3 regions of the Aminipila butyrica genome follow, and region 1 is predicted to be linked to each of the others. Evidence: riboswitches for the same ligand, from Rfam matches in the RefSeq annotation. Region 1 holds a riboswitch; each other region holds the start of a gene.
What was found. A riboswitch is a leader RNA that binds a small molecule or an ion and turns the genes downstream of it on or off. The one in region 1 is predicted to bind cobalamin.
Positions count from the first base shown of each region.

Region 2: it holds a riboswitch for cobalamin, as region 1 does, so the genes downstream of both, Ami103574_RS10070 (S-layer homology domain-containing protein) here and Ami103574_RS01195 (M14 family metallopeptidase) in region 1, are expected to answer to the same signal.
Region 3: it holds a riboswitch for cobalamin, as region 1 does, so the genes downstream of both, Ami103574_RS10050 (diaminopimelate decarboxylase family protein) here and Ami103574_RS01195 (M14 family metallopeptidase) in region 1, are expected to answer to the same signal.

Region 1 covers NZ_CP048649.1:255,653-267,259, reverse strand. The annotation lists gene Ami103574_RS01230 (hypothetical protein) at 1-662, shown strand, start outside; gene Ami103574_RS01225 (MATE family efflux transporter) at 797-2,131, opposite strand; gene Ami103574_RS01220 (ABC transporter ATP-binding protein) at 2,132-3,097, opposite strand; gene Ami103574_RS01215 (ABC transporter ATP-binding protein) at 3,099-3,875, opposite strand; gene Ami103574_RS01210 (ABC transporter substrate-binding protein) at 3,891-5,462, opposite strand; gene nikC (nickel transporter permease) at 5,489-6,316, opposite strand; gene nikB (nickel ABC transporter permease) at 6,313-7,257, opposite strand; gene Ami103574_RS01195 (M14 family metallopeptidase) at 7,254-8,273, opposite strand; gene Ami103574_RS01190 (hypothetical protein) at 8,270-8,503, opposite strand; cobalamin riboswitch at 8,459-8,629, opposite strand; gene Ami103574_RS01185 (LysR family transcriptional regulator) at 8,715-9,620, opposite strand; gene Ami103574_RS01180 (hypothetical protein) at 9,666-9,962, opposite strand; gene rbr (rubrerythrin) at 10,080-10,613, opposite strand; gene Ami103574_RS01170 (flavin reductase) at 10,648-11,250, opposite strand; gene udk (uridine kinase) at 11,422-11,607, opposite strand, start outside.
Region 2 covers NZ_CP048649.1:2,122,842-2,129,344, forward strand. The annotation lists gene Ami103574_RS10060 (energy-coupling factor transporter transmembrane component T) at 1-202, opposite strand, end outside; gene Ami103574_RS10065 (DUF4430 domain-containing protein) at 208-1,095, opposite strand; gene Ami103574_RS10070 (S-layer homology domain-containing protein) at 1,108-2,790, opposite strand; cobalamin riboswitch at 2,905-3,122, opposite strand; gene Ami103574_RS10075 (homing endonuclease associated repeat-containing protein) at 3,252-4,337, opposite strand; gene Ami103574_RS10080 (DUF2284 domain-containing protein) at 4,375-4,965, opposite strand; gene Ami103574_RS10085 (sugar phosphate isomerase/epimerase family protein) at 4,970-6,013, opposite strand; gene Ami103574_RS10090 (hypothetical protein) at 6,062-6,340, opposite strand.
Region 3 covers NZ_CP048649.1:2,109,109-2,120,715, forward strand. The annotation lists gene Ami103574_RS10005 (spore germination protein) at 1-1,075, shown strand, start outside; gene Ami103574_RS10010 (cysteine hydrolase family protein) at 1,159-1,671, opposite strand; gene Ami103574_RS10015 (helix-turn-helix transcriptional regulator) at 1,788-2,720, shown strand; gene Ami103574_RS10020 (dihydroorotate dehydrogenase) at 2,775-3,686, opposite strand; gene Ami103574_RS10025 (dihydroorotate dehydrogenase electron transfer subunit) at 3,679-4,488, opposite strand; gene pyrF (orotidine-5'-phosphate decarboxylase) at 4,511-5,410, opposite strand; gene Ami103574_RS10035 (dihydroorotase) at 5,467-6,768, opposite strand; gene Ami103574_RS10040 (aspartate carbamoyltransferase regulatory subunit) at 6,772-7,203, opposite strand; gene pyrB (aspartate carbamoyltransferase) at 7,215-8,141, opposite strand; gene Ami103574_RS10050 (diaminopimelate decarboxylase family protein) at 8,597-9,931, opposite strand; cobalamin riboswitch at 10,054-10,272, opposite strand; gene Ami103574_RS10055 (ATP-binding cassette domain-containing protein) at 10,356-11,607, opposite strand, start outside.

The DNA of each region.
Region 1 (11,607 bases):
GCGACCCTATGCGACAGAAACTAAAAGAGCTGCAAGAACTCCACGAAAAGACGGACTACAGCGACATGACCGATGTAGAGATTGAAAAGTTGCTTGAAGAACGGTATGAGTCAGCTTTTCCAAACCATCGCGGAAAAATATTAGTAAACATGATAAAGTATCAGGACATCGGAAAACAGCATTGGGAAAATTTGCGTCAAACCGTAAAAAGTCCAAAATCCATTAACTTGTATGGAGAAGCGGCAAAAGAGCGAAATAGAATCGTACTAGGTTATGACGGACTGTCCAAAGAAGAAATGGTAAAAAAAATACAAGCAGATGTGCCGGACGACGGCAGTTTAGTCTCCAAAGCAGAAGTCATGGCCCGTTTAAACGCTGTTGGCGCAATTAGTGATGAGGCTTTTACAGCTTTTACCTGTACCATTTCCGCAATTAAGAAGCAGGCCTATATTGATGAGTTTCAACCCCTGCGCTTCGACAAGGCCACCATCGAGCACTACGACCGTTGGGAGCGAAACGGAGGCATTGACGACATGGAGACCACCTGGAGCCAAGTCAAAGAATATATGTATGACAGTCTGGACCTCGGTGCCCAGTACGGCGAAGTTGTCCAAAGAGAAATCGATGACCTTCTTGAAGAATTAATTACAAGTGAAAAATAATAAAAGAAAAGAGATAGCAGTATGAAAAACAATTATCAAGTCTGCACTTTTACTGGCGGCTAATACAAAAGAAGGCTACCTTTTAGGCTGTCATACAGCCGTCTAAAGGTAGCCTTCTTTTCTTCTTATTGTTTTTATAGCTTATGCTCTTTCTTTTCCATCTGAAGCCTGGCAAAAGTCATTAATCCCGCTGCTACCGCCCAAGAAAAAGGATATACCGCTGCAATCCCTCTGATATCGTGCCATTGGCTAATTAAGACGACTAAAGCTGTCAGTCTGACTACGCAAAAGCTGAATAATGTAATAACCATGGGAATAGTTGCTTCCCCTCTGCCCCGTATTTCACTGCTGCTGCACTCAATGATTACATACAAGAAGTAAAAAGGAAAAGTAACCTTCATGATCTGACAGCCGTAGAAGATTACCTGCTGATGATCCGTAAACAACCGCATGACTAACGGCCCCTGGAGCAGCAACAAGGCGCTGATACATGCCGTCATAAGGATACCCCAGCGGATGGACAGGCTGGTCCCCTTCTTAATCCGCTCATACTGTTCGGCTCCATGGTTCTGTCCCACAAAAGACACGAGAGCCTGACCCAGCGCTAAAATAGGCAAATAAATCAGCATTTCGATCTTATAATAAGCGGCAAAGGCGGCCATAACATGAACGCCGAATTTATTAATCTGAGATTGAAGAATAATAATTGAAAAGGTGATAATCATGGCTTGAACCCCAGACGGAATCCCAATGGCTAAAATCCTTTTCAGTAAAATCGGGTTAAATCCTTTTACCTTAAATTCCAATCGAACCGATTGTTTCTTACTGTGAAGATGCCCCAAGATTAGCAGCGCTGCCACCGTCTGAGAAATAAAAGTAGCCGTAGCCGCTCCTGCTACCCCTTTTCGCCACACCGCCACCATCAGAATACATCCAACCACATTCAGCAGACCGCCTATTACCTGAAAAAACATGGGACTTTTAGAATCTCCCATGGCCCGCAATATTCCTGAGCACAAATTATAAAGAACGATGGCAGGGAGGCTGAGCAGATAAATACGCAGGTAGATTACGCCCGTATCCAATATGCTATGTGGTGTGTTCATCCACTTTAAAAAGTGAGGAGACAGAGTCAGTCCCACCACCATGAGCAAAAGACCGCCGATGGCTCCTGCCGTCCAGACGGTCTGCATAATCTCTTTCAGAGAGCTCCTGTCTGAGCTGCCGAAAATATGCGCAGTAACTACATTAGTCCCCACTGCTATACCATTAAAAAAGCCAATAAGACAAGTGATAATCAGCGAACTGGCCCCTACTGCTGCCGTAGCCTCTGCCCCGATGAACTTGCCAATCAAGACTAAATCGACCACACTGTACAATTGTTGTATCAGGCTGGATACCAGAATGGGTATTAAGAAAAATAAAATACTTTTAGAAATGTTCCCTTCTGTTAATGAATTTGTTTTCATTTAAGCCCCTCTTACGGCATGGCAAGCCACATAATGCCCTTCACCTAATTTCTTTAAGTCCGGCTTTTCTGTCTGACATTTTTCCACACACACGCTGCATCGGCTTTGAAAAGGACAGCCTGGAGGTAATTCTAACGCACTGGGCATTTCCCCCTCTAATCCAGCCATCTTCTTTCCATAATCCATACCCAGGTGAAAAATAGAATCCATCAAGGTCTTGCTGTAGGGATGGCAAATCTGCTCTGCCATCTGTTTGCCTTCCAGCACTTCCACCACATTGCCTAAATACATGACAGCAATGTGGTCGGATACCTGGGAAACTAAAGCAATATCATGACAAATAAAGCCGATGGATATATGTTTCTCCTGCTGGAGCTTATGGAGTAAATCGACAATGCTCTTCTGCACCGATACATCCAGTGCAGAAGTAGATTCGTCGCAGATAATAACCTCTGGTTCTAGCGTCAGGGCCCGGGCAATACCGATGCGCTGCTGCTGGCCGCCGCTCAGGTTATGGGGATAACGGTCTGCCAGTTCTGGATCCAGTTCCACCATTTGCAAATATTTTCTGGCTACCTGGTCCCTTTCCCGCCTTTTAATCAGTCCATAATTAATCAAAGGCTCACAGATGATATCCTTGATTTTCATCTTCGGGTTGAAAGCGGAAGCTGGGTCCTGAAAGACCATCTGAATCCGGCGTCGGTGCTGCCTCAAGGCTTCTCCCCGCAGCTCCGTCACCTCTTTGCCATGAAAAAAAATGTTTCCAGCAGTGGGCTTTTCAAGCTGCACCATCATCCGCATAAAAGTGCTCTTGCCGCAACCGCTTTCCCCTACCAGTCCCAAGGTTTTTCCCTTATAAAAATTTAGAGATACTTTATCACAAGCCACCAGACTTCGATCCTTGGAAGCGGCAAACTTTTTAGTGACCTGTTTCGCGCTTAAAATAAGGTTTTCTTCTTTAAACATATCACTGCCCCTCCAAAATCGGCACAGAACCCAACAGCTTTTTTGTGTATTCATTGCTGGGATGCTTTAAGATGTAGTCCCTGTCGCCCATGTCCACAATCCTTCCGCCTTTCATCACGATAATTCGGTCAGACATATAGGCAGCCACGCCTAAATTGTGCGTAACTAAGAGAATTCCCGTATGAAATTCCTCCCGCAAGCCCATCATGTGACTCACAATCTGGGCTTGCGTGGTGGCATCTAACGCACTGGTGGGCTCGTCAGCCAGCAACAACTGCGGCTGGAAGGTCATAGCCATAGCAATGCCCACCCGCTGCCTCATGCCGCCGCTCAACTCAAAAGCGTAGCTGTCCATAATGTTTTCACATCCCGACAGACCCATCTTTTCCAGCATAAGCTGCCCACGTTCCCAAGCTTCCTTTTTAGACAGTTTCTCATGCTGACAGATATATTCCATAAACTGGCTGCCTATTTTCCGCACCGGATTAATCATCGTGCCAGAATCCTGAAAAATCATGGAGATTTGACTGCCTCGAAACTGCCGCCACTGTTCTTTGGAATACCCAAGAACAGATTCCCCGCCAAATCGGATATCGCCTTGAATCACCCTTCCGCCAGTAGGCAGCAGTCCCATAACTGCTCGTATGACGGAGGTCTTTCCGCTGCCGCTTTCTCCCACTAGGCTGACGATTTCTCCAGGTTCGATGTCCAAGTTAAACTTCTCCACCACAGGCGCACTTTTTTGATATTGTATGGAAAGATTTTCTATGCTAAGCATACTGCCTCCAATGCTTTACTTGGCCGGTTTCATAGCGGTGGTAATCCAGTAATAATCAGCCGTATTAATATTTGCTCCCGTAACAGCCGTGGAGCTGCACATATTGCTGTGATAATATCCGTGGACTAAAGCCGCGGAATCATCGATAAGAATCTGCTGCAACTGCTTAATCAGCTCAATCCGACCACTTAAATCCATCTCCTTTTCCAACTGCTCGTACAGACGGTCATACTCTGCATTTTCATATCCACAGTAGTTTGCCGTAGATTTGCTGTACCAGTTGTCTAGGTAAGAATATGGATCTCCTACGGGAACGGTCATCCAGTTGGTGGCCAGCAAGTCGTATTCTCCTGCTACCAACAGATTCCACTCCGTATCTGCATCGGTCGTCTTTACAGTAGCCTTTATGCCTACAACATCTAACTGAGTAGCTACCGCCTCTGCAAAGTCTGTCAGATTTCTGCTGTCATAGGTGAGGTAGTTCAAATTAATGTTCTTTCCATTGAGCTCTCTATAGCCGTCCCCATCTGTGTCCACAATTCCCGCATCATCCAACAGTTTCTTGGCTGCATCTACATCATAAGGGGTTGCGTCGGTCAACTGATCGTATCCGTAATCTAATGTAGAAGGCAGCACGGAAGCACCAGCGGTGTACATGCCGCCTACGGTTACATCGCACATGGTCTCATCATCCAAGGCTAGAAGCACAGCTTTCCGCAGGCTGTCATCTGCTAAAACACCCTTCTGATTCATATAGGAAAAACCAATTCGCATACCAATGGTTTCCGAAACATTAAAATCCTTAGATTTTCTTAGCTTATCCAAGTCACTGGAAGTAACAATATTCTCTACTACATCCACGTCACCGCTCTGGAGAGCCATGGCCTTGGTGGAGCTGTCATCGATAAAGATTACATTTACCTTATCGTAAGGAACGGTTCCATTCCAATAGTAAGGGTTAGCTGTCATGGCAATGGATACGCCAGCATCATACTTCTCAATGGCGTAAGGACCCGTACCAATTGGTTCATTGGACAAATCCGTGCCGGCTTTTACATCCAAGATAGAAAAGTATGGGTGAGCCAACACGGCACACAAATCGGCATAAGGTTTAGCGGTAACAATTTTTACTTCATTGGAATCATCATCTGCCGTCATAGACTCAATCTGCATGTATACAGATGGCGTAGAGTTTCCCTTTCCGCTCTTTTCCTGATCATACATGTATTGAATAGAGTCTGCCACAGCAGTAGCGGTTACATCCTTACCATTCGAGAACTTAATTCCATCTTTTATTTTAAAAGTCCAAACTCGATTACTATCATCTACGGTATACTTCTCTGCTAAGTACGGTTGCGCATTCATTTCTTCGTCAAAGCGGTATAGACCTTCACCAATGCTGTATCTGGATACACACCACGCCGCGTTGGTCATGGTGGATGGGTCTAAGGAATCGGAAAAGTTGGTACAGCCAAAATTCAGGACCTTTTCATCTCCTGTAGAGCTTCCCGCTCCACATCCGCTCAACAGCGCCCCTGCTACCAGTACTACCAATAGACAAGCCGCAATTTTCTTTCTAAAATTCATCTAAATCCTCCTATTTTATTAAAACGTTATAGCTGCCTTGGGTCTAAGATATCCCGCAGACAGTCTCCCAATAAATTAAACACGACCACTACAGCACAAATCGCTATGCCGGGAAAAATCATCAGCCACGGACAATCAAACATGTACGCCCGTCCTTCGTTGAGCATAAGACCCCATTCTGCCAAAGGAGGCTGTGCTCCAAACCCCAGAAAGGATAGTCCCGCCAGTTCTAAAATCATCGTTCCCATATCTGCCGCCCCGGTGACAATCAGCGTTGGCAATGCATTTGGAATCAGGTGCTGCCGCAAAATATCCAGATTTCTGGTGCCCATCAGCTGAGCTGCATAAATATAGTCCTTGTGGCGAATCTTTAAAGCTAAACTTCGAGCCAGCCTGGCATACTTGGTCCAGCTGACTGCTGCTAAGGCGACCATAGCGTTGGTGACGCTGGCCCCGGCTATTCCTGCCACCGCAATAGCCAAAACCATACCCGGAAAAGAAATCATCATATCGGAAATCCGCATAATGATTCCATCCAAAATTCCTCCGTAAAAACCCGCCACCGTACCTAATATGGTTCCGATAACAAATACGACCACCACCAGCACCAGAGAGGCCGTCAAAGAGACCCTTAGCCCGTAGATGATACGGGACAACATATCTCGACCCAGCTTGTCCGTTCCCAGCCAATTTACCTCGTTGGGCGGCTTAAAAGCATTGGTCAGATTGGATTCATAAGGACTAAAAGGCGCTATGTACTGGGCAAGTATCGCCATGAGGATGAGCAGCAATGCCAAGAAGGCCAGAAAGGAAAATTGCTTATGCTCTTTTATAAATACCGCTGCTCTCCTCATATGCTGCTCCTCTTGCGAATCCTGGGGTCCAAATACGAATAAGAAATATCTACTAATATGTTAATCACCATGTATATCAAGGCCGTCCATAAAACGTAGGCCTGAATCAAGGGGTAGTCATAAGCCTTGATAGCAGAAACCGCTAAGTTTCCCAGTCCCTGATAAGAAAAAATCACTTCCACCACTGCCGTTCCGCCCAGTAAGGAACCCAGAGACAGCCCCAACAAAGTAACCAGCGGCAGCAGGGCATTGGGAAACACATGCTTCCATAAGACCGTATGCTCCTTCAGCCCTCTGGCTCGAGCGCCGATGACGTAATCCTGATTCAATTCTTCCAGCACCGCGGCTCTCACCTGTCTGGTATACTTAGCCGCCATAGCGAAAGCCAACGTCACTGCTGGCAGAATTAATCGCTCAGCACCGCCCCCGGCAGATACCACCGACAGCAATCTCAGTTTTACCGCTACTACATATAGCAGCACCAGCCCAACCCAGAAGTTTGGTATGGAGATGCCAAAAAAAGTACAGCTTCGGATTAGATAGTCTGTAATTTTATTCTGCTTCACTGCCGCCAGCATGCCGAAAGGTACCGCTACAGCCACCATCATAGCCAGAGAAACAAAAGCCAGCTGCAATGTCGGCCCTAACCGGTTCAGCAGAAGCTCAGCCACCGGCCTGTTCATGGAATAAGATGTGCCGAAATCTCCGCTGAGACAGCCTCTTAGCCAATTCCAATATTGGACTAAAAACGGCTGATTCAACCCCATCGCTTCTCTTGTTTTTTCCAGGACCTCCAAGCTAGGCATACTGCCAGTAGCTGCAAACATGCTTCGCACCGGATCTCCGGGAGCCAGATAAGTAAGACCGAAGGAGATAAAGCTGATGCCTGCTAGAACGATGAGCATTTCTACCAGTCGGTTCCTCAGCTGTTTCCCGCTCACCTATCTTCCTCCTGGGCCTTAGTCAACAGTTCCAGCTGCTCCTCGCAGATTTTCCCGTAGGCAATGACCGTCTCTTGCTTCTGAACGGTTAAGCTGCCAATCTGATACAAAATAACGCAGGTCTCACTTGCCCGATGGACTTCCAGTACCTGTCCAAAATAGTCTCGAATTTCTCCCAGGATTTCACCTTTTTCTGCTGTTTGTCCTGGCTTAAACCGAGGATACCAGCAACCAGCCTTTTCTGCTCCCTGATAGATAGCCTCTGTAATAAGCACTTTTGGAGAAGTATTCTTTTTCACTGTTTCCGAAGCTTCCTGCGCCTCTGGCAAAACCTCCAGCAGCCGAAGAATCCGCTTCACATCCTGCACATCTGCTTCGACCTCTTCCGGAGACCAGCAAGCCATGTTTCCCCGCTCCAGCAAGATACCTGGGATGCCCAAGGCACCAGCGTAATTATAAGCGCCTCCCGTGCCACTCTGGGACTGAACGATATAAGGCACTTGCACCTGGCGGGCCATCTGTTCCGACATGCGGCACACTTCTTCACTGGCCTTCCCCTGGCAATACACATAAGGTGCTAGGGCTTCGAACCCATCACCACAATGCAGGTCTATGTAATAATCAATCTCAGAAAAGACTTCTTTTTCTATAAAGTAACAGATTTGCTGCGCCAAGGTCCCATCAGGGTTCCCTGGAAATTCTCGGTTGAGGTTTTTTCCATCCTCGTAGACCAAACTCATGGTTCGGTGCTCAAAGCCTGTGGTATTCACCAGCGGCAGAATGACGATCCTGCCCGTTATCTCCGCGGGCACCAGGGCCTCTGCTAGGGTAATGGCCGCTTGGATACCTACATATTCCGCATTGTGAATACCTCCGGTCACCAAAACGGTTTTACCTTCTTCCTTTCCGCAGATTACTGTAACTGGCAGCAACACGTCTTCTCTGCCTACAGTCAACAGACCTTGGATTTTAGTGTTTTTATTTTTTAGTTCATCTTTCAGTCTTATTCGTTTCATGATCCATCCTCATCTTTCTCCCGTCTTAAAGACCTCATGCCGTAGTCCCTATGGGGCTTTAACCGAACTTTTTCTTGCTGCCAGCCCACGAAAAAAGGCGACCGCATCATACGGTCGCCAAAAAATTCCAATATAATATAATGGATGTTTCTCTCTTCTGAGCACTTTTCAACAGCCGTAAAAAATTGCACAACTACATACAAGCAGTTCTCCTGACTTAAGTTCATCACCTTTTACGCCTTCCCAGTTTCCCAGTGGCCCTTGTAAAAAGCTCCCTATTACAGTGACGGGTTCGTATTGGATTCTCACCAATTTCTCTATTATTCCTTCGCGGAACTTGCATCTTTGCTTTTTATTCTATTGTTCAATTATATGGTTTATTCTATCATAGTTGCTATAAGGTGTCATATCCACTTTGGCACACCTTTCCGTTCCATTTCGTCACATTTCAACAAAAACCTGTTCTAAAAAATCTTTTGCCAAAGAGGATAAGCCTTCTTTTTCTCTTTTTACATAGCCCAGATAAATCTTGCCGTCTGCACAGGTCACTGGAATGCTCTTGATGGAAAAGGCTTCTTCCAAGGACTCGTTCAGCCGATAAGTCAAATAAGCCCGGTCCGTGTTTTCCAACAGCCGAATCAACGCATAATCACTATTGGTAGTCACCGCGTGTTCTAAATTCTTCACAATACCTAAATTCTGAATGGTGTTTTGCAGATGATGAAACTTAGAATAAGAGTCCTCATACTGTTTGACAAATTGCAGCCCCTGAATCTGCTGGGCTGTAATGATTTCTTCCTTCGCTAAGGGATTTTGTTTTCCTACCTCGAGGGACAGTTCTGCCTCCCGCAACTGAACAAACTCCAGCTTCTTTCTCCTCAGGATATGCTCAAAGACAATTTTTTGCTTTTCGGCCACATAAATAAACCCGATTTCTGACAAGTCTTTTTCCACGTCCCCGATAACCTGGTTCACACTGCCCTCCAGCAGCCGAAAGGAAATAATATTATGGTCCTGCCGCTGACAAAACTCTGCAAAGCTGGTAGACAGATAGTTGCTGGGATTCATGGACACCGACAAAAATTGTGACCGTTTCTCTCGGTTGACACTTTCAATATGATCCATGCGCTTGATAATCTCTAAGGCGTGTCGATAGACTTTCTCGCCCTCCGCAGTTAGACACACACCTGTCCCCCGCCTAGTAAAGAGGGTCATTTGTAATCTTTTTTCCAGCTTTTTTACGACCTTACTCACATTGGAAGGGGTCGTGTATAAAATCTCCGAAGCACTGCTGAAGCTGCCCGCTTCTGCGGCAGTAACTAGGTATTCCAATTGTTTTAGTTCCATGGTTGGCTCCTTCCACCAGTGGCTTTGGCCCTGGCAGCAAAATTCTTATTTAATCATTCCTTCTTGCTTCGTACCATCCAGCATCGATGTCAGCCACCCTTCTTTCCCTTTCCTGAGACCTAAATAATATAAGGCCAAAAATATAAGTGCTGCGTTCTGGAAAAGTTTAGCGGTGTGCCTCCAGAACTCAAGGTCATGCATTTCTTCTGCCGTAATATGATGATTACCAATTAATTGATTGGAAATCCAAGCATTGTACCCTAGTACGCCTATCAGCATAATTAAAAAAGTTACAAAAATTATAAATCTAATTGTTTTCAAATTTATATATTTTTTCAGCACCCCATTATCCCCCTCAAAATTAAAATAGCACAATTGGTCTGGAACCGAGCACTTAGCTATCGGAAACAGAAAAATGGCACCAGACGAGTAATCCTCCAGTGCCATTTGTATTAAAAATTAGTAGTTAATCTTCCGCACTTCAAAGTAGCTCTGTGGATGGTTACAAACCGGACAGACACCAGGAGCTTCCTTGCCTACATGCAGATGCCCGCAGTTCCGGCATTCCCAAACCTTTTCTTCAGCCTTTTCAAAGACTGCGTTGTTTTCTACGTTGCTCAATAGTGCTCTATACCGCTCTTCATGATGCTTCTCCACTTCTGCTACGGCTCTGAACTGTGCAGCCAGGGCGGTAAAGCCTTCCTCATCTGCATCCTTGGCAAAAGCTTGGTACATTTCTGTCCACTCGTAATTTTCCCCTTCTGCTGCGGACAGCAGGTTCTGCTTTGTATCATTTAATGCGCCTAAAGCCTTAAACCAAAGCTTTGCGTGCTCTTTCTCATTGTCGGCTGTCTGAGTGAAAATCGCGGCGATCTGCTCATACCCTTCCTTCTTTGCCTTTGATGCGAAGTAAGAATACTTATTTCGGGCCTCTGATTCTCCTGAAAAAGCTGCCATCAAGTTTTTCTCTGTTTTTGATCCTTTTAATTCCATCGTCTTTCTCTCCTTTTCTTTTGAAATTTTACCGTTATATCTTTTCAAAATCAACCGCACCGTGCTTGCAAATCGGACAGATGAAGTCTTCTGGAAGCGGATCACCTTCATATACATATCCGCAAATCTTACATCTCCAGCCCGACTTTTCCACCGGTTTAGCTGCCGGTTTAACGTGCTGCTGGTAATAGCTGTACGTCAGAGTCTCCGCATTGGAGAAACATTCCGCATCTGCTACTTCTGCCTTAAACAGCGTGTGAGTACCAAAATCGATAGCTTCTAAAACCTTCCCTGAAAGATAGGCATTTGTGTTTTCTTTAATATATAAAATACCATTTTCTGTTCTCTCTACTGATTTAAAGTCTGCAAACTTGTCCGCATTTCTGCCGGACTGAAACCCAAAATTCTGAAAAACAGAAAACTTAGAATTTACATCCAGTACCGATACGTTGAACTCTTTTGTCCGCATAATCATATCGTGGGTGTAGTTCTGCTTGTTGACACCTACGGCCAGAACCAGCGGAGAGCTGGTCACCTGCATAACTGTATTGACAATACAACCGTTATCCTTCTCACCCTCTCGAGCAGTTAAAACATAAAGACCATATCCAATTTTAAATAGTGCATTGTTGTCCAAGTTCTTATCCTCCTTGCGTTTCTCCCCGTCTTTCTTAAAAAGAAACCAGGGCTTGTCTGCATTTGCTTTTCCCTCTGTTTGAGGTTTTCTGTAAATGCTCTTACTGTTAATTTATTCTATTATGCCCTTTTTGTCAACCCGTTTAGGCCCTTTGGGCAGTTTTCGTCTGTTCTATTCTTCGTCTAGCAAAGCATGTATACGCTGATTCAGCATCTGCAAGGCTACCATGTTAAACCCGCCCTCAGGAATAATAATATCCGCGTATTTCTTGCTGGGCTCTACAAACTGCTCGTGCATGGGCTTTACGGTAGTTAAATATTGATTTACCACGGAATCCAACGTCCGTCCGCGCTCTTT
Region 2 (6,503 bases), 1.5 Mb from region 1:
TTACAAAGACCGGCAGCATGAACAGCAAGCTAAAGCGCACCGCCTTTTTCCCGTTTAAATAGATAGCATACGTCAAGGCACAAATTAACGATATACCCAGACACACGGGATGGACAAATATCATGGAGAAGGCTAGCACTAAACCGAAATAGACAAAATTAACCAGAGGATGATAACTTGAAAAGGTGTCTCTGTTTATCATCTGCATCAGCCTCCCGTGGAATAATAGCCGCCCACATCCCGACCTAAGTCACAGGTGTAAACCCATTCGATTACATCTCCCTGTTTCAGCTGATAACGGCTGCATCCATAATTGGGAAACCAGTCGTTGACTTTGTACATCCAGCCAGACAGTTCCCCGCAATCGAACTCATAGAGATTGTTTATGCCTTCAATATAGGCACTGTTATAGAGCGGCGTATTAACAAATTCCATATGAATTTTATTTTTTTTCATTTCTCGCTGGAGCACGTTGAAAACACTTTCCCCTTCGTAAAAGGTTACTGTAGCCGTAGCCAGAATAGCCCCGCTGGTAGGGACCAGCTCTACCTTCTCCGGATCCAGCGCCGATATATTGTCTAAGATGGTATCACAGCGAACAGAAAGGGTACAGGTGAGTTTCTTATCTGAAATCACCGTATTTTGTGGCTCCACAGGCACCGGTTTTCCCTCTGGCACTGGTTCAGTGAGATATTTGTCCTTTCCTGTTTCCGGATCTAAGCTCATCCCTTTAGACTGAGAGTAGTCCGAAGATCCTTTTTTGACTCCTGCGGAAGAGGCATCACTGCCCATGCTCTGGGCCAGAGCCACCTTCTGTGCAGCAGTCATCGTTCCCTTTTCTTGGCCGTCTGCACTGCTCTTGCCACTACCGTCTTTTGCCTCAGAATCTTTAGGGTTTTCGACCACAGCTCCCCCAGTGGCTGTCAGGAAATCTTCCTGAGAAGAGACCGCTGCCACCGCTGAGTCGGTCACCGAATTTGTTGCTGACAGGGGGGTACTATCCTTTACTGCATAGCCGCCCCCTGCCACATAGGTGATCACCAATGCCCCGCAGATAACACCTGCGGCGATCAGCTTACCCTTTGTGAGTTTCATGACTGACCTCCTTTACATCAACTTTGCAGCGGTGAGCATCTGAAACAACATCTCAGCAACCTCACAGCGCTTAATCGCGTTCTTTGGCAGAATATCCATCTTCTCCTGAGAGAGAATGCCCGCATCATAACAGAAAGCCATGCTGGATTTAGCCCATTCTGCTACGGTAACGTAGTCTGTAAACTGCGCCAGCGTATCTTGCACAGTCGCTGCATCCATGTTCTTACTTATGCCTGCCAGCTTGGCTGCCCGCTCTACCATGACAGCCGCTTCCTGCTTGGTAATAGTTCCGCTTGGTGAGAATGTGTCCTCAGAGGTACCCTTGACGATGCCATACTGGTAAGCAGTTCCCACATAAGGAGCATACCATGAGGTGGAATCTACGTCAGAGAAATTATTGCCGCTCTTTGGCTCTAAACCCAGTGCTTTAACAACAATAGTAGAAAATTCAGCTCTGGTCATGGTGTCGTTAGGCATGAACTTATCATCTGTTTTGCCATTGATAATAGCTCTGGCACTGAGTGCTTCCATCGCCGACTGGTTCTTGTGGCCAGCTATATCCGAAAAGGTCTTGCCTGGCAGTGTTACGTTTTGCTTCTTCACGTCAGCCTGTTTATTCGCCAGGCCCTGTCCGGTGGTTTCTGCATTAGTCTCTCCGGTGGTAGAAGCCGGGGATGAAGCATCGCTCATGCGATAAAGGCTATTCTTCCCTTGCTGAGCTCGGCCTACAGCAACTAGACCGTAAAATCCCTGTTCTGCTGCCATTTGGTTGCTGCCGCTGCCATCTGCTGTGTGCAGAAAACCCTTGCCCTTCTGATAGAACGTTAATAGATTATCTACAGCCGTGTGTCCATTTTTCACAAATCGGCTGTCATCTTGGGCAATTCCTAATTCGCACAAAGCGACAACAACCTGTACACAGCTTTCGGAGTTCGCCGTGCCCCAGCTGGAAAACCCGCCATCACTTCGCTGCATGGCAGACAGGCATTTCAGGGCCTCTTGGGTTACCTCCTTGACCTTAGGCTGATCCTGATACTTGGCTAAAGCCTGGAGCGCCATGCCCGTAATGTCTGGATCAGATCCTTCACTTTCGGCTGTAGCACCATCTGCGCCGCCGAAGAGTGAAAAGCCGCCGTCAGACAGCTGACGGGATAAAATCTCATCAATATACATCTGTCTGGTGGCCTGAGTAGCCGCCGCCTTGTTTTCCGGCATTGGATAATTTCCACTGTCCAAAGCGATTAAGGCCCAAATAGGGCCATTGATGCCTTGCCAAATAGTCTTGTCGAAATCCCCCAGGGGAGTCAACAGATTGTAACCTCCTACGTTAGTGGGATCTGCCCCAATGGCAGAAAGAGCCACGGTCACTCGGGAATATTCGGTATACTTCTTGTCGTGGAGTACGCCCTTACAGGCTTTCACGTAGTCCACCACCCTGTTGTAATAGTCCTTGTAATATGTATCCGGCACATCATAGCCGCTTCTGGCCAATCCCAGCACAGCCCACTCTCCACCGATAGAACTCACCTGAGGCTCTTTCACTGTCTTATACATGTAGGCTGCCGTGTCATTCATTGCCGCCTGTACCGTCTGGGCATCTGCCGCAAAAACCGGTAGGCTGCCAAAAATCATGGCCACCGCCAAGATTAGGGTAATCAGCAGACTTGTTCTTCTCATCTGTTGCTCTCTTTTCATTCTTTTTTCTCCTTCCTTTTCTCATGCACACAAAAAAAGCTGTGACAATTTAACCTTGTCACAGCCGTATTTCTGTACTGATCATAACTCCTTTGTTCCCATAATCCGTGGGACAAAAAAACAAACATTTGCGAAGATATTCTGACTTACACTTCCAGGACCTTTCAATCCATCACTCCTGTTTGCCTTCCCGATTTTCATCAGTGGCTGACTTGGTCCAAACACGAGTTCCATGTTTACAGCGGCGGTACCGTTTGAGACTTGCACTCAATTCCCTATTACATCCTTCTGCTTTAGCCAGCAGAAAGAAAACACAAAAGCATTCCTATTCAATTGGATGAGATTAAAAAAACCTCATTTCTTATCAAATATTGTATCATCAAAGCTGCTTTTTGTAAATAGGGCCGCTCCTGCAAAATTTTGCGTCCGAGCCTGTAATTTCTTGCTCTAGGCCGATGAATCTAAAGACCTTGATACTGAGCACTATGCTTCTGCTGAAACTTCCGGGTCCGCCGATTAGCTTTCTCAATCTCTTTTTCCTGCACCTTGTCCACTGGTTCCATGCCAATCTGATAGAGAATATTTCTATAGTTGGCACAGCGAGCCATCAGGTTTTTCCATACCTCCTTTGGGATTTCCGATTTAATAGGGGGTCTGCGAAGGCTGACTGCCTGCCTGCGAAGCAGGTTCAACTGACGGACAGTCTCTTTATCTGGGTTGACCAGCTTAAACAAGCTGTCCTCCAGCATTTCACTATGTTTAATCTGTCGGCTCCTTCGTCCATCCAGAAAGGTGGACTGAAAAGGGCACAGCTTTTGGATGGGTTCCATATGTATCTGATAAAGGATATTTCTCCAGGTACCACAGCGCTTTTTCAACCTGCTGCGGACCTCTGGAGAAATTTCCATGCGCATAGGCGGTCTGCCTAATCGATTGGCGGTGTCATAAATAGACTCCAGCAGCTCCCACTCCTCTGGTAATAAATCACAAACCTTATAAACCGGTTCCTGGCTTTTCCAGTTATTATCAATGCCCGCCGCTTCCAGAAGCTGAGCCCAGGTGTCGTATTTAAATCGAAACAATTCTGCGGCCTCCGACATTTCATGCATGTGAGGAGGTCTGCCCAAATCGTTGGCCAGTTGCCGAAGGTGCTCCAGCATTTCCTCTTCTTGCTGGCGTTTCATGGTCACCTTCTCATAGGAGTCCCCATCTTTGCCCGCCTTTTTGGAAAGGCCTGCGGCAATCAAGGCTTTGGGCCAGTTGCCAAAACGCTTTTTTATGTAGATTCGATAAATCCAATACAGTTCTTTTTGTGCCGGGACATGGCCCAACTCCTTGGTTTTTTGGATTAAGACTTGGCATAGCGCTTCGTCAGAAAAACTGGAATAAACAATTCGGCCCCTTCCTGCGCTGATCTGCGAATATTCAAAAATTCGCTCAGCCTTTGGCCCTTCCTTATCGTGCTCCAGCTTTCCCGAAGCGATAGCCTGGGAAACAATCTTCTGAAACTCCTCTATGTATTGTGCTGCTATGCTCTCCTTCTGCATGTCTGTGTTCCCTTCTTTCTTTTGTGTCTTATTCCCCTTATTTTTTCAGCAAGCCGCAAACCAGCACAAAATAAGAGGGCAGCTTGTCCGGCTCCAGCCATTCCAAGTCCACGCCCAGCAGCTTGCTGCACGTGCGTCCCACATCGCCCCCCAGAGCCTCAATGCTGTACCGCAGCTTATGATAATAGCGGCAGCTTTCTTTGGCACTGCCTTCGGGACAGACACTGCGAGTGCAGCTGTGGGTCTCCATCAGGCGATCTCCGCAGAGAGAACAGCTTCCCGCCGACAGGCTGACACTGTCAACAAGCTTTTCTTCCATCTCATAGAGTTCTTCCGACAGGATCTTTTTCTCTGCCGCAAGGATATCATACATCTCCTCTTTAGCCGCCTCCTTGGACAACTGCTGCTGATCCTGCTGGTCAAAAACGATCTTTCTTCCCAAGAGTACTATCCGCTGAAACTGATTCCAATACCCCATCGGGTCAAAATCGAAGGGCGGGCAGGTCCACTTTTGGCCATAGCTGCTGCATTGCTTACAGTATTCCAAGAATTCCTCCACGTTGACGTACTCTTTCACATATTTTGAGACTTCCATCTCGGTGCTGATGTGCTCCGTCTTATAGTTCATGTTTTTATCCTTTCCACCCCAAAGCCTCCGTTTGAATCTTCAGGACTCTTTCCTTGTCAGCTCTGCCGGAAGACGCCAGCTCATGAACCAGATATTCTGGAGCAATTCGCTCTATGAGACTCTGGATGCCCGGATGTGTAACGGGTTGATGGGTGTCAATATTTAAAATATGCTGATAAGACACCGCAAACTTTTCCAAGTAATCCTCCGGCAGCTTTGGTACAATACAGAGGTGCTCCTTCGTATATTCTCCGCTTACCGACTGATGCAGATGCACCCCTTTTATATATCGGCAGAGGATGCCGTGTTCATCAAGCATTTTATGTATATAATCAATCGCCTCTTCCTGGCTCTGCAGCTCCAAGTTCGTACACATGAGGTGTCCCAAATCCAACATAATACCCTTGTTCTGATAATGGATATTTTTTAGCATGCGCTTCGTAATATCAGGTTTGGTAAAAGTGAAGCCCGCCCAATGGAGATTTTCCAGAAGCAGCTTGAACGTATATTTTTTCCCGTCCATCAGCAGATTAATCAACTCTGCCGTTCGATCCACCACCTCTTCATCGCTGTGCAGCCATTGATAGGTATAAACTTCTTCTACAGAGACATCCGACACGTGAAAGACTACGTATTCGGCTCCCGACTGCTGTGCTCGGTCCAAATCCTCGCTGAGAAGCTTAATCAAGGCCTCCCTGTTCGGTCCGCCGTAAAACATCTCCCAGCTTTTTTTTGATTTAAACTTGTGCATGAGCTGAATCTCATTGTTGTTCCAAAGATCCACCCAGTCACAGAAAAAAGCCAGGTGCCAGCCCCGAATCAATTTTCTGTCTAGCGAAAATTCGCAGTCTTCTCCGCCCCAAATGGCCTCGATTCCCTGGCAGCCGTACCGGCGGCAGACTTCCTCCAGCTGGTTGCTGTCTTGGTACTCCTTTAAAACCTCGTCTACCAGAGGCATATTTATCAGTTGAAGCATATGCAGGCCTAATCCTTTCGCCAATACAACAAAGTCTCTAGATGAGTGCCGAAAGCGCATTTCTTTACTCAACTAAGAGACTTCTAAAAGACTTCTGTATGTTATTTATTACAGTTTTAGTTAATATAAACAGTAGCTTTCATAGTTTTCACCCATGTAAATCCAAACATTTTCTCCCATTTCAATCTCTTCTCGAAATGTTAAATTGGGAACTAAAAGCTTGATGCTAGTTCTCTTCTTTCCAGTAACCGTAACCCCTTCCGGTGTAGGGTCCTTCTTAAAGGCGGCAATCTTTGCTCCCAAATCGGAAATGCCTGTCTCCTTGGCAAAGTTGTCAATAAACTCCTGTGTATTAGCATAAACCACATTATCTTGATTCTTAAACCAGTTAATATTCATTGCACTCACCTCCTAATTATTGAAAGGATGAGGGCCCCACACATCTGCCCATGCAGACAGGTCTGTGAAGACCCTCAGGAATGAAAAGACGTTTTTCTTGGCGGATGAAGATTGCTTAGCAGATAGGCAAACAAAAAAACTGTAGCTAACCGCTACAGTCCGT
Region 3 (11,607 bases), 1.5 Mb from region 1:
CGGAGCCAAGGATGGCTTTACGGAAGCGTTTATGACCAATATCGCCTTAATTCGGCGTAGAATACGAGATCCTAAACTAATCTTCACCTCACACACGGTAGGCACTGCCACCAGAACCGACGTGAGCTTGGTCTACATGAAGGGAAAAGCCGATGAAGCCCTAGTAAAAAAGATTGCCGATAAGCTGAACAGCATTACCATAGATGCCGTATCCGTAGGGGATCAGACCATCACCGAGCACATCATCCAAGAAATAGGCCAGAAAAGCTTTTTAGGCTGGCTGAATCCCTATCCAAAAGTTCGCTACACCCAGCGACCCGATGTAGCCGCCGCTCATCTGACCGAGGGCAAGATTGCCATCGTTGTAGACACCAGCCCCACAGTAATTCTGCTGCCTACAGGAATATTTGACTTTCTTCAGGATGTGGATGATTACTATTTCCCCGCCATTACAGGCAACTACTTCCGGCTGCTGCGGGCCTTCAATTTTATCGGTATTATCTTTATCACACCACTATACCTTATGTTTGCTCAGGCCTATGTACCCGTATACGATGCCCTAAAGTTCTTTATCCCCCAAGGAGACTTTGCGATTTCCCTCTTCTGGCAGTTCATTCTATTGGAGTTGGCCATAGACGGCCTCAAACTGGCCTCTCTAAACACGCCGGACTCCCTAGGTATGTCCCTGTCAGTAATCGGAGCACTCATCCTTGGCGAACTGGCTATTACCTCTGGGTGGTTCATTCCGCAGACCATCCTCTGTATGGCGGTAGTTGCGCTGGCTAGCTTTACGCAGCCCAGCATTGAGCTGGGATACGGCATTAAGTTTATGCGCATCTTCATTCTCATAGGCGTTCAGCTGGGCGCTCACCTCGGAGCCACCTCCTTTGCCGCAGGTTTGCTGGGAGATTCCTCCATTTCCATTTGTGCCATCGGCGGTGCCGTGGTAGCCACTATCATCGACTTCATCTCCGTAGCTACTACCAAAACCCTGGCTGGAACCTCCTATCTTTATCCGCTGATGCCCTTTGACGGCAACGCTGTAAAACATCTGTTCTTCCGAACCAAAGCCTGACTCAAAAACGAAGTATGGCGTAGCCTAAAAGCTACGCCATTTTTTTCAGGTATCGGCTGATTCAACTGCATTCATTAATATCTCTATACTTCAACGATGTGATTAAGTAAGAGGTCCTTTAAACCAATGATTTTACTTCCTTTGCTTTCGTAATAGGCCAGCATTTCGTCAATTTTCCTTTTATCATAACTGGTAATACAATCTGATAGGACATTAACGCCATAATTTGCTTTGCATAAGTTATAGCAGGTTGATTTAACACAAGCAGCAGCGTCCGCACCTGCTATATAAAAATCACCTATTTCATTTTTATTAATAAAATCTGTAAAGCCTTCACTGCTTAATGCATTTCCTTTATATTTTGTAAAAACATTTTTTGAGACGATTTTTAGGTCTGAAGCAAATTCAGCCCCCTGTGTATTGGGTTTGAAAGTCCTTGTGCCAGCTGACAAATTTTCATGCCTGATATAAATCACATGAATATTATTATTAACTGCCCAATCAATCGCTTTATTGATATTATCAATGATATCCTTGTAATTCTTTGTTATGTCATTTTGAATATCAATTATTACTAAAGCTTTTTTCTGCATCATGTTGCCTCCTGATAGGTAGATTGATTCGTTTTCTTTTTTATTGTATCATGTAATTGTTGACAACAGTATGGCAATAATCCGTAATAATAAAAAGAAATTTTGAAAGGTGGTTACCGATGAAAGTAGACAGGCTTGTTAGCATTATTATGATTCTCCTCGATAAAGAGCGTATAGGCGCACAGGAGTTAGCAGCTATGTTTGAAGTTTCACCCCGCACAATCTACCGTGACATGGACGCGATCAACATGGCAGGTATTCCTGTTCACTCAACATCGGGGGTGGGCGGAGGCTTTGAAATCATGGAGAAATACAAGATTGATAGAAAAGTTTTTTCCACTACCGACCTTTCCGCTATCTTGATGGGGCTTTCCAATCTTTCCAATATGATGCGAGGGGATGAACTGGTAAACGCCCTGGCGAAAGTCAAGAGTTTTATCCCCGCTGATAAAGCGCAGGACATTGAATTAAAAGCAAATCAAATTTATATAGATTTAAGTCCGTGGATGGGCAACAGGAACCTACAATCAGATTTAGAAGTCCTTAAGACGGCTTTGCAGGAAAGCAAGCTGCTGACCTTTGAATATGCAGACCGCTATGGAAATAAAACTGCCCGAACAGTTGAGCCGTATCAGCTTGTATTGAAAAATAGTCATTGGTACTGGCAAGGGTATTGCCATAAAAGAAATGATTTTCGCTTATTCAAATTATCCCGCACATCAAACCTACAAATACAAAAGGAAATTTTTACACCACGAGATTATCAAAAACCGCAGTTAGATTTTACTGATATGTTAGCAACGATGCAAACAAAAATAAAAATTCGTATTCATCAATCTATCATGGACCGAGTACTTGATTTTTGCACCTATGAACACTTTTCGCCAGACGGTGAAGAGCATTACCTTGTTCGTTTTCCTTTCATAGAGAACGAATACTATTACAATATTCTTTTCAGTTTTGGCGATAAATGCGAGTGTGTAGAGCCGTTACATATCCGCACAGAGATGAAGCGCAGACTACGTGACATGGCTGTCTTATACGAAAACTAGAACAAGCGTATCGTTCACCTGAAACGATACGCTTGTTTTAGATATGCTGGTTGTCTATCCCTGAAAAGCCTGACGAATGTCCGCAATGGTCTTAAAGCCCTGCTCCTCCATATAGGCTTCCAGTTCCTCCAGAATATCCACTGGCGCCGTCGGATTCACCAATGCCGCCGTACCGACAGAAATCACGTCAGCCCCAGCCATAATAAATTCTGCTGCATCCTCACCAGTCATAATGCCCCCCAAACCCATGATGGGAATCTGCACCGCCCGCCGTACTTGATAGACCATCCGCACGGCCACCGGCTTGATAGCTGGGCCGGAAAAGCCTCCCATGATGTTAGCTAACACCGGTTTTTTCCGCTGTACATCAATCTTCATCCCTAGCAAGGTGTTAATGAGAGAGATGCCATCGGCACCTTCGGCCTCTACCGCCTTGGCAATCTCTGTAATATCTGTTACATTTGGGGTCAGCTTAACCAAGATGGGTTTTTTGCTCACGCTCTTGACTGCTCGGGTAATCTCTGCCGCCATCCGGGGATCTGTGCCAAAGCCAATGCCGCCTTCTTTTACATTCGGGCAGGAAATGTTAATTTCCAACATGGCCACATCGGTTTCACTGAGCTTTTCCACTGCCAGGCAGTATTCCTCCGCCGTCCGTCCCGCTACATTGGCGATGACCGGCGTAGAAAACTGCTTTAAATAAGCCAGCTCATCCGCTATGAAGGCGTCTGCACCGGGATTTTGCAACCCCACTGCGTTTAACATGCCTCCGTAAGTCTCCCCAATTCGTGGGGTGGGATTGCCCGCCCACGGTTCACTGGCCACCCCTTTTGTGACCACCGCACCCAGCCGTCCAATATCATAAAACTGGCCGCTATCCCTTGCTGAAAAGGTCCCCGAAGCCGTCGTCACCGGATTTTTCATCTCAATACCGGCAAACTGCACGCTCAAATCAAGTTTACGCATCCCAGGCCACCTCCTCTCCAAAAAACACTGGCCCGTGTTTACATACGCCCTTCTGCTGAATTTCCACACCAGCCTCGGTGACGACCTTAATCTTGCAGGTGCAGCCTACACAAGCCCCATAGCCACAACCCATGCGCTCCTCCAGGGATACCTGACAGGAAAGCTGTTGCTGCTGACACCACTGACTGAGGGCCCGCAGCATAACCTTAGGCCCACAGGCGAAATATTCCTGAGCCAAAATCTCTTTTTCCTGAATGAGCTCCAGCACATTGCCATGAAAGCCAATCGTCCCGCGGTCAGTAGCAATATGAACCGACTGACAAAAGCCCTTCAGCTCCTGAATTAAAAAAGCCTCCTCGGGGAAGCCTACCACAGCAGTAACCTCCGCGCCTTGCTCCTGAAGCCGTTTGGCCAGCAACACCATAGGCGGAACGCCAATCCCGCCTCCTACCAAGGCGACTTTCTTTCCCCTATAGTCGCAAGTATGGTGTTCCAGCTCTTCTCCTTCTATAAAATAGCCATTCCCTAAAGGGGTACTGACACGAATATCATCTTGCTCCTTATAAGCCGATAGGGCCTTGGTTCCCTTGCCCACTACCTTGTATACCAGAGTCATACAGCCTTCTTCTATATCACAGATACTGATGGGCCGGGGCAACAACATACTTTTATCTGCCAGATACAGATTGACAAACTGGCCCGGCTTGGCTTGTCCAAGTTCCGGGGATTGAATCTGCATTTTATATATATCCCTTGCGATGGCCTCATTGCAGGCCACCTTTCCACATATAATCTTCTTCATAACTACTCCACCTTGTATTATACTATCTCAGGTCGTTCTTCATGGCCAAAGCAGCGTCTCTGGCCGCCTCGCCTACCTTGTCTCCGTACCTGCTGTCCTTTTTATAGGCCGCCGTAATGCCTCTGGAGGAATTGACAATACAGCCTCTGCCCTCTTTATCAAAGAATCCCCGCAAATCGGCTCCAGTGCCTCCCTGAGCCCCATAGCCCGGCACTAAGAAGAAGGTCTGTGGCATCAGCTTTCTCAGCTTCTCTCCCTGTTCTTTGTGGGTGGCCCCTACCACAGCACCGATACGACTGTATCCTAACGTTCCCATAGACTGCCGGCCCCATTCCTCCACCAGTTCCGCTACCCGCTCATAGATGGTATGTCCGTCAACCACGATATCCTGGAGCTGACTGCTGGATGGATTGCTGGTTTTCACCAGCACAAATATGCCCCGGTCCTTTTTGTTGCAGGCATCTATAAAAGGTTGAATGCCGTCCACTCCCAGGTATGGGTTAACCGTAATCCAATCTTCCTGCCAAAGGTCAAATTCTTCCCCTTCGATATCGGTGCCGCCGATGTGGGCCGCATACGCCGCCGCCGTGGAAGAAATATCTCCTCTCTTGATATCACCGATGACAATCAAGCCCTTTTCTGCTGCATAACGAATGGTGTCGGCATAGGCCTTAAGCCCTTCCAGGCCGTACTTTTCGTACATGGCTATCTGCGGCTTAACGGCAGGCACAATATCTGCCACACTGTCGATAATTTCCTTATTAAAGGCGGTGAATATACGGCCCACTGCTTCTGGTGTCTTTCCATACTGTTCAAACAAGTTCGCCTTCAAGGAGCCTGGCATCATCTCCAGAGTAGGGTCCAGACCTACCACGGTAGGGTTATTTAGTTCATCAATCTTTTTAAGTAGTGAATCGATCATCGCGTACCTCCTTCTTTCTGCATACAGCAGCTGCTGTTCGCCTAAAATTTATGCGGCTACTCAGCCGCATAAATGATTGTTCCGTTTACTATTGTGTGGGTAACCTTGCCGTAGACTTTCATCCCAGCAAAGGGTGTATTTCTTCCCTTGGAGGCAAACTCTTCCTCCCGAATCTCCCATTGCTGATTCACGTCGATAATGGCCAGGTCTGCTATCTTGCCCACGCCCAGGCTGCCTCTGTCCAATCCCAGGATTTCAGCCGGCTTACAGCTCATTCTATCAACTAAATCCAATGGCGTCAAGACACCGCCCTGAACCAGAACAGTATAGCTTACCGCAAAGGAAGTCTCCAGTCCCACTACGCCGTTCATGGCCTGCTCATACCCACAGTCTTTTTCTTCCCGGCTGTGGGGAGCGTGATCCGTCGCTATAACATCCAGAGTTCCATCCTGCAACGCTCGTTTGACCGCCTCTACGTCTTCCTTTCGCCGGAGAGGGGGATTCATCTTTCGATTTCCGTCCCTGCCGATGCTGCTTTTATCCAGCAGAAAGTAGTGGGGAGCTGTTTCCGCCGTAACCGGAATCCCATCTGCCTTGGCCCGGCGGATAATCTCTAAACTGCCTTCCGTACTGATGTGGCATAAGTGAATGGGGCTGTCCGCTTCTTTGGCCAACATAATGTCTCTGGCCACAATCAGCTCCTCCCCGATGGAAGTCCCTGCCAAGCTGTCATCCTCTGTGTGGGAAAAAACCAGAAGGCCCAGCGCCTTTCCAGCCCGAATGCCTTGGAGCATGGTGGCTGCATCCATGACAGAGCGGCCATCTTCGCTGATGGCACAAATGCCCTTGCCGATCAGATTCTTGCAGCGGGTCTGCGCAGCAACCATCCCCTGGAGGTCTGCCAGTTCCTGCCCCTTCTGGCCCCTGGTAATGCTGCCTACAGACAGCACATTAACCCCACAAGCTGTCTTGGCTTTATCGTCAATGTAGGTCACCACCTCTGGGCTGTCGATGATAGGCTTGGTGTTGGGCATGCAGCACACGGTGGTAACACCACCTTTGGCTGCGGCCTGACAGCCTGTAAAAATATCTTCTTTATATTCCTGCCCAGGCTCTCTCAAATGGACATGGAGGTCGATGAGACCAGGAACCACCCACTTGCCTGTAGCATCGATTTCCTTCACCGTCTCTTCCCCATTCTGGGCTGGTATCTGCTCGGCCCAGGCCGGCAGCCTGCCTCGTGTTTCTCCACCCGTCTTTATACAAACAATCTGCTGTCCTTCTACGTAAAGATCTCCTGCTGCTTCTAAACCAGAATCCGGGTCCAGGATTAGCCCGTTCTTTACCAGAATTCTCATAGCTTAATAATCTCCTTTCATGCAGACAATCTCATCGCAGTATTCACACCGATATTCTCGATTCTCGGCATCGATTAGGTGGAAGATGTGCGGGGCGTTGATCTCCACCGAAGTAACACAGCGCGGGTTTTTGCACTTAATTACGTTGGTTACCCGCTCTGGCACCTGCAACTCAATCTTCTTGATAATCTGTCCGTTTTCAATGATATTTACTGTGGCGTTGGGCTCAATAAGACCCAGCACATCTAAATTTACGTCAATTACATTTTGAATCTTGACAATATCTTTTTTCCCATGTTTCTTGCTGCTGGCGTTCATAATAAAGGCTACGGTGTTGTTAGCCAAATCGATATCCAGATATTCCAGAATTTTGGCGCCCAGACCGGCAGTGATGTGGTCGATAACGATTCCTTTTTCGATACTGTTTACTAACATAATTCTCCTCCTTAACCTTCTATTCCAAGCAAGCTCATAATCAGAGCCATGCGGACAAACATGCCGTTTTTGGCCTGCACAAAGTACATGGCCCGCGGGTCCTCGTCCACCTCTACAGCAATTTCATTTACTCGCGGCAGCGGATGGAGGACAATCATCTTTTCCTTGGCCAGCTTCATCTTGCTCTTGTCCAGGATATATGTATCCTTTAAGCGGATGTAATCTTCCTCATTGAAGAACCGTTCCTTCTGCACTCTGGTCATGTAAAGCACATCCAGCTTCGGCAGGGCTTCCTGAAAGCTGCGGACTTCTTCAAACTCAATGCCGTTTTTCATCAAGATTTCTTTTCTCACGTAATCTGGTATCCGCAGTTCTTCTGGGGAGATGAGAACGAATTTTACGTTTTTATATCTGGAAAGCGCCTTGATTAGGGAATGGACCGTTCGGCCAAACTTTAAGTCCCCGCAGCAGCCTACAGTAATGTTATCAAATCCGTTTAAGGTCCGCCGGATAGTTAGCAGATCTGTCAAGGTCTGTGTAGGATGCTGATGGCCTCCGTCTCCAGCGTTGATTACTGGCATTTCTGTACTGTGAGCAGCTACTTTAGGGGCACCCTCCTTCGGGTGTCTCATAACCGCCAAATCAGCGTAACAGGCTACCGTCTTGATGGTGTCGGCAATGCTCTCTCCTTTGGCTACAGAGCTGGAGTTTGGCTCAGAAAAGCCAATAACCTGACCGCCCAGCCGAAGCATAGCCGCCTCAAAGCTGAAACGCGTCCTGGTGCTGGGTTCGTAAAACAACGTGGCCAACAGCTTGCCGTCACAGGCATGAACATACTTGGCAGGGTCCTCTATAATCCGATCAGCTAAATCAAACATATCTTCCAGCTCTTTTATAGAGAAGTCCATGGGTTCCAACAAATCTCTACCTTTTAACATCATTCAAGTCTCCTTTCCACATGCACTTATTCTTTCTTCAAAAGAGTATAAATGCGCAAAAAAAAATCTTCCAATATTGGAAGATTAAATAATACAATCATCAGAGGATGATGGTGTCTCTAATTGAACAGATTTTCCAGACAATGGCAACAAACAAATCAATTCAAAAACCGAAGGATACTCCGCCTCATTTTCTGCCGGGAGGGCAAAAACCTCGTTTTCTTTCACGTACCTCTCATAAGACATCAGCATATGTATCGCTCCTTCCTAAACACCATTTTTCACCACCAAACGAGTTTTGTCTCGTTCTGTCGCGCCTAAATCTTTAGTATAATACCATGCATACCGGCAGGTGTCAATAGAAAAACCCATGGCAAAATGATGTATTTTATATTCATTTATTTCAGAGGTTTCAGAAAATTTTATCCCAGCCCCCAAAGAGGCTGGGATTCATCTCATATGACACAGAGATTCAGTGGTTCCCGAAAGGGCTCTTCCCCCTCTAGCAAATCCTCATACCTCTGAGGCCGTTTAATCTCTTTCACCGTATCGTTCTTTTTGATCATGACCACTCCTGGCCGCGGCCTGCCATTGAAGGAAGGCAGACAGGAGTTATTATAGGCGCCCGCATCCATAAAAGCTACCAAATCTCCCGCTGTCATACTGTTAGGCAGCCAGGCACCCCCGGAGGTTTCAGCCGCCAAGCCGCTGATTCGGTACGGCATGCCATGCTTTTCAGTGATTTTATTAGCACACAGCAGCTGACCGTGTTCCAGCCTCTTCTTCTGCGGTCGTCCGCTCCCCATGCCTTCAAAGCCTTCATCCAGAACCAGCCAGTTTTCGTTGAGATTTTTCCGATACTTCTCATTGACCACACTGGTGAGTAAAATACCCGCAGAAGCGGCAATCTTTTTACCTGGCTCAATAATCAACTCCACTCCCTGAAAGAAATCTTGCAGAGGGTCTCCCGCCCACGTCTTTACTTTTTCCATGCTCAGTTCCTCTGCCACCTTACAGGCAATTTCTTCTAAATCTTCTGGTGACATGCCGCCTCCCAAGTTCAGCGTACGAGGAATGAAGCCGGTGAGCTGATACATCTTCACCGCCGTTTCCAGCATAGCAGCAAAGGCTCCACGAGCATCCTCTGGCTTATCCAGTCCCTTTTGCAGCTGTAAGTGGTAGCCCCGCAGCCGGATATGCTGCTTGTTCTTCTGAGACATGCGGATAGCAGTCCTCAACTGTTCAAAAGTAATGCCAAATTCACTTTCTGGGATGTTCTCCCCTCGTGAATCCTGACCATAATAAGAAGAATCCGGCGCTACCATCAGGGCGATATTAACCGGCATATCCAACTCTTGCGCAATCTCGGCAATCCTAGTCAGCTCATAGATAGAATCCACATTAATAGCCTTCACACAGCTGCGGATGGCCAGCTCCAGCTCTGTTGCCGTCTTGCAGGCACCCGTAAAAATAATTTGCCGTCCTTCAAAACCAGCCTGTAGGCCTTTAAACAACTCTCCGCCCGAATTAACCTGCAAATTACAACCCGCATCTCGAATGACCTGTAGATTCGCCAAGGTAGATTCGCATTGGGCTGCATAGTGAATGCTTGTTTTAGCATATGCGGTGCGAAAAGCTACGATGACTTCATTTACGTTCTTGCGCAACTCTCGTTCAGAAAAGATGTACAGGGGCGACCCATAGACTTCAGATAGCTTTGTCAGATCCCTGCCGTCAAAATACAAGTGCTCGTCTTCTACTTTAAAGATCTTGTTTTCAAAAATGTTCATGTGCGACCTCCCGATCCGTTGTATAAATAGCCCCGCCTTATAAACAAAAAAACTGCGACAAAAAATCGCAGTCCGTTTTACTGTTTTTCCTTATTGTCTGCCGACAGTCCATGTTACCCGTGGATCGGCGTGCTTCTCATGCAGGTCTCCTGACTCGTGTATCCTCATTTCTTCTCGCCTTCCCAAGCTAACGCTCAGTGGCTATCACCCTCTTTTCAAGGGTAAATCTTAGAAGAAACTCCTCACTCACAGTGGCGGGTCCATTCTGGAATTTCACCAGATTCCCTCTTAGTCAGATATTGCCTTTGGGCAATACTGAAACATGGAAGTGATATAAATTTACTTCATTCATCATATCACACACGCCAGTTCCTTTCAAGGTATATTTTCAAATAAATCCTGCTCATACGACTTATAACAAGATTCACTGGTCCATCAAACCGTATTTTACTTTAATGCGGTCCAGCTTTTCCAGCATAGACTGGGACATGAACCACAGGAAGATGACCGTAGCCGCTGCGTGGACTAAATCAAAGGGAAGTCCCAGAACATAGGCTGCGACGAACATTGGCCAGGTGGGATTGGCGTTGTAGGTCAGCACCGTGGCAGGATTCATCAGGCCGCCATAAATCACTAACACGGCTAGGCCGCCAAATACGCACAGCGGTAAGCGGCCTCTGAGCAGCAGGCCTTTGCGGAACAATATCCCCGCTAAAAATCCGATCACCCCCATAGCAAACATCTGCCATGGCGTCCAAGGCCCTTGTCCATACAACATATTGGAGGTTAACATGGTGATAGCACCTACCAAAAACCCAGCCTCCCCGCCGAAAGCTACGCCGGCGATGATTACCATGGCTGCCACTGGTTTAAACTGAGGCAACATGAAAAAAGCAGCTCTTCCGGCCACCCCCAAGGCACACAGCACTGCCAGAATGATTAACTCTCGGGCCTGAGGCTTGCGCCCCTCAAAAGCCAAGACAAAAGGCAGCATAGTTTCAAGGATGATCAATAAGGAAATAAAGTAATATTTCCGATCACCAAAGTAGAATACCCCCACGTAAAGGGTCAGGGGAATGGCCAGCAGAATCATCACTGCTGCGGCTACTGTCCGCTTGGACAACCTGCGCTTCTCTTTCTGAATCTGGATGACCTCTATCGGTTGTTGGCTCCGCTGGGAAATGGCCAGCGCTAATACCACCAGAGAGGCGATAAAATAGATACTCTGTTCCAAGGGCTCCAGCTGGATTATCTGGGATCCTTGCAGCGCTACATAGGCCAGAGTCAAAGCGCAAATTCCCGCTGCTCCCGCTAAAATCCGCCGCCATAGAGGCAGCTTGTGACTTTTTGGGGCTTGGTTTGCCTTCTCTACCACCTTATCCGGCCTATACAAATCCTCTGCTGGCAATTGTGGTCCAGGGGGCACCTTTCCACCGCAGGCAAGGATGACATCCTCAGCGGCCACCGCCTCCGGCAGCAATTGACGGGCCATACGGTTTGCTGCGGTGGTGTAAAAACTATTTCCAGAAAAGAAAGCCCGCGGCGTATCCTCGGTAACAATATTTCCATCAAAAAACATCGCGCAGCGATGGGCATATTTAGCACAGAATTCGATGTCGTGGCTAACCATGACCAGGGAAACACCCTGGCGAAGCAGCCGCTGCAAAATCTCGGCG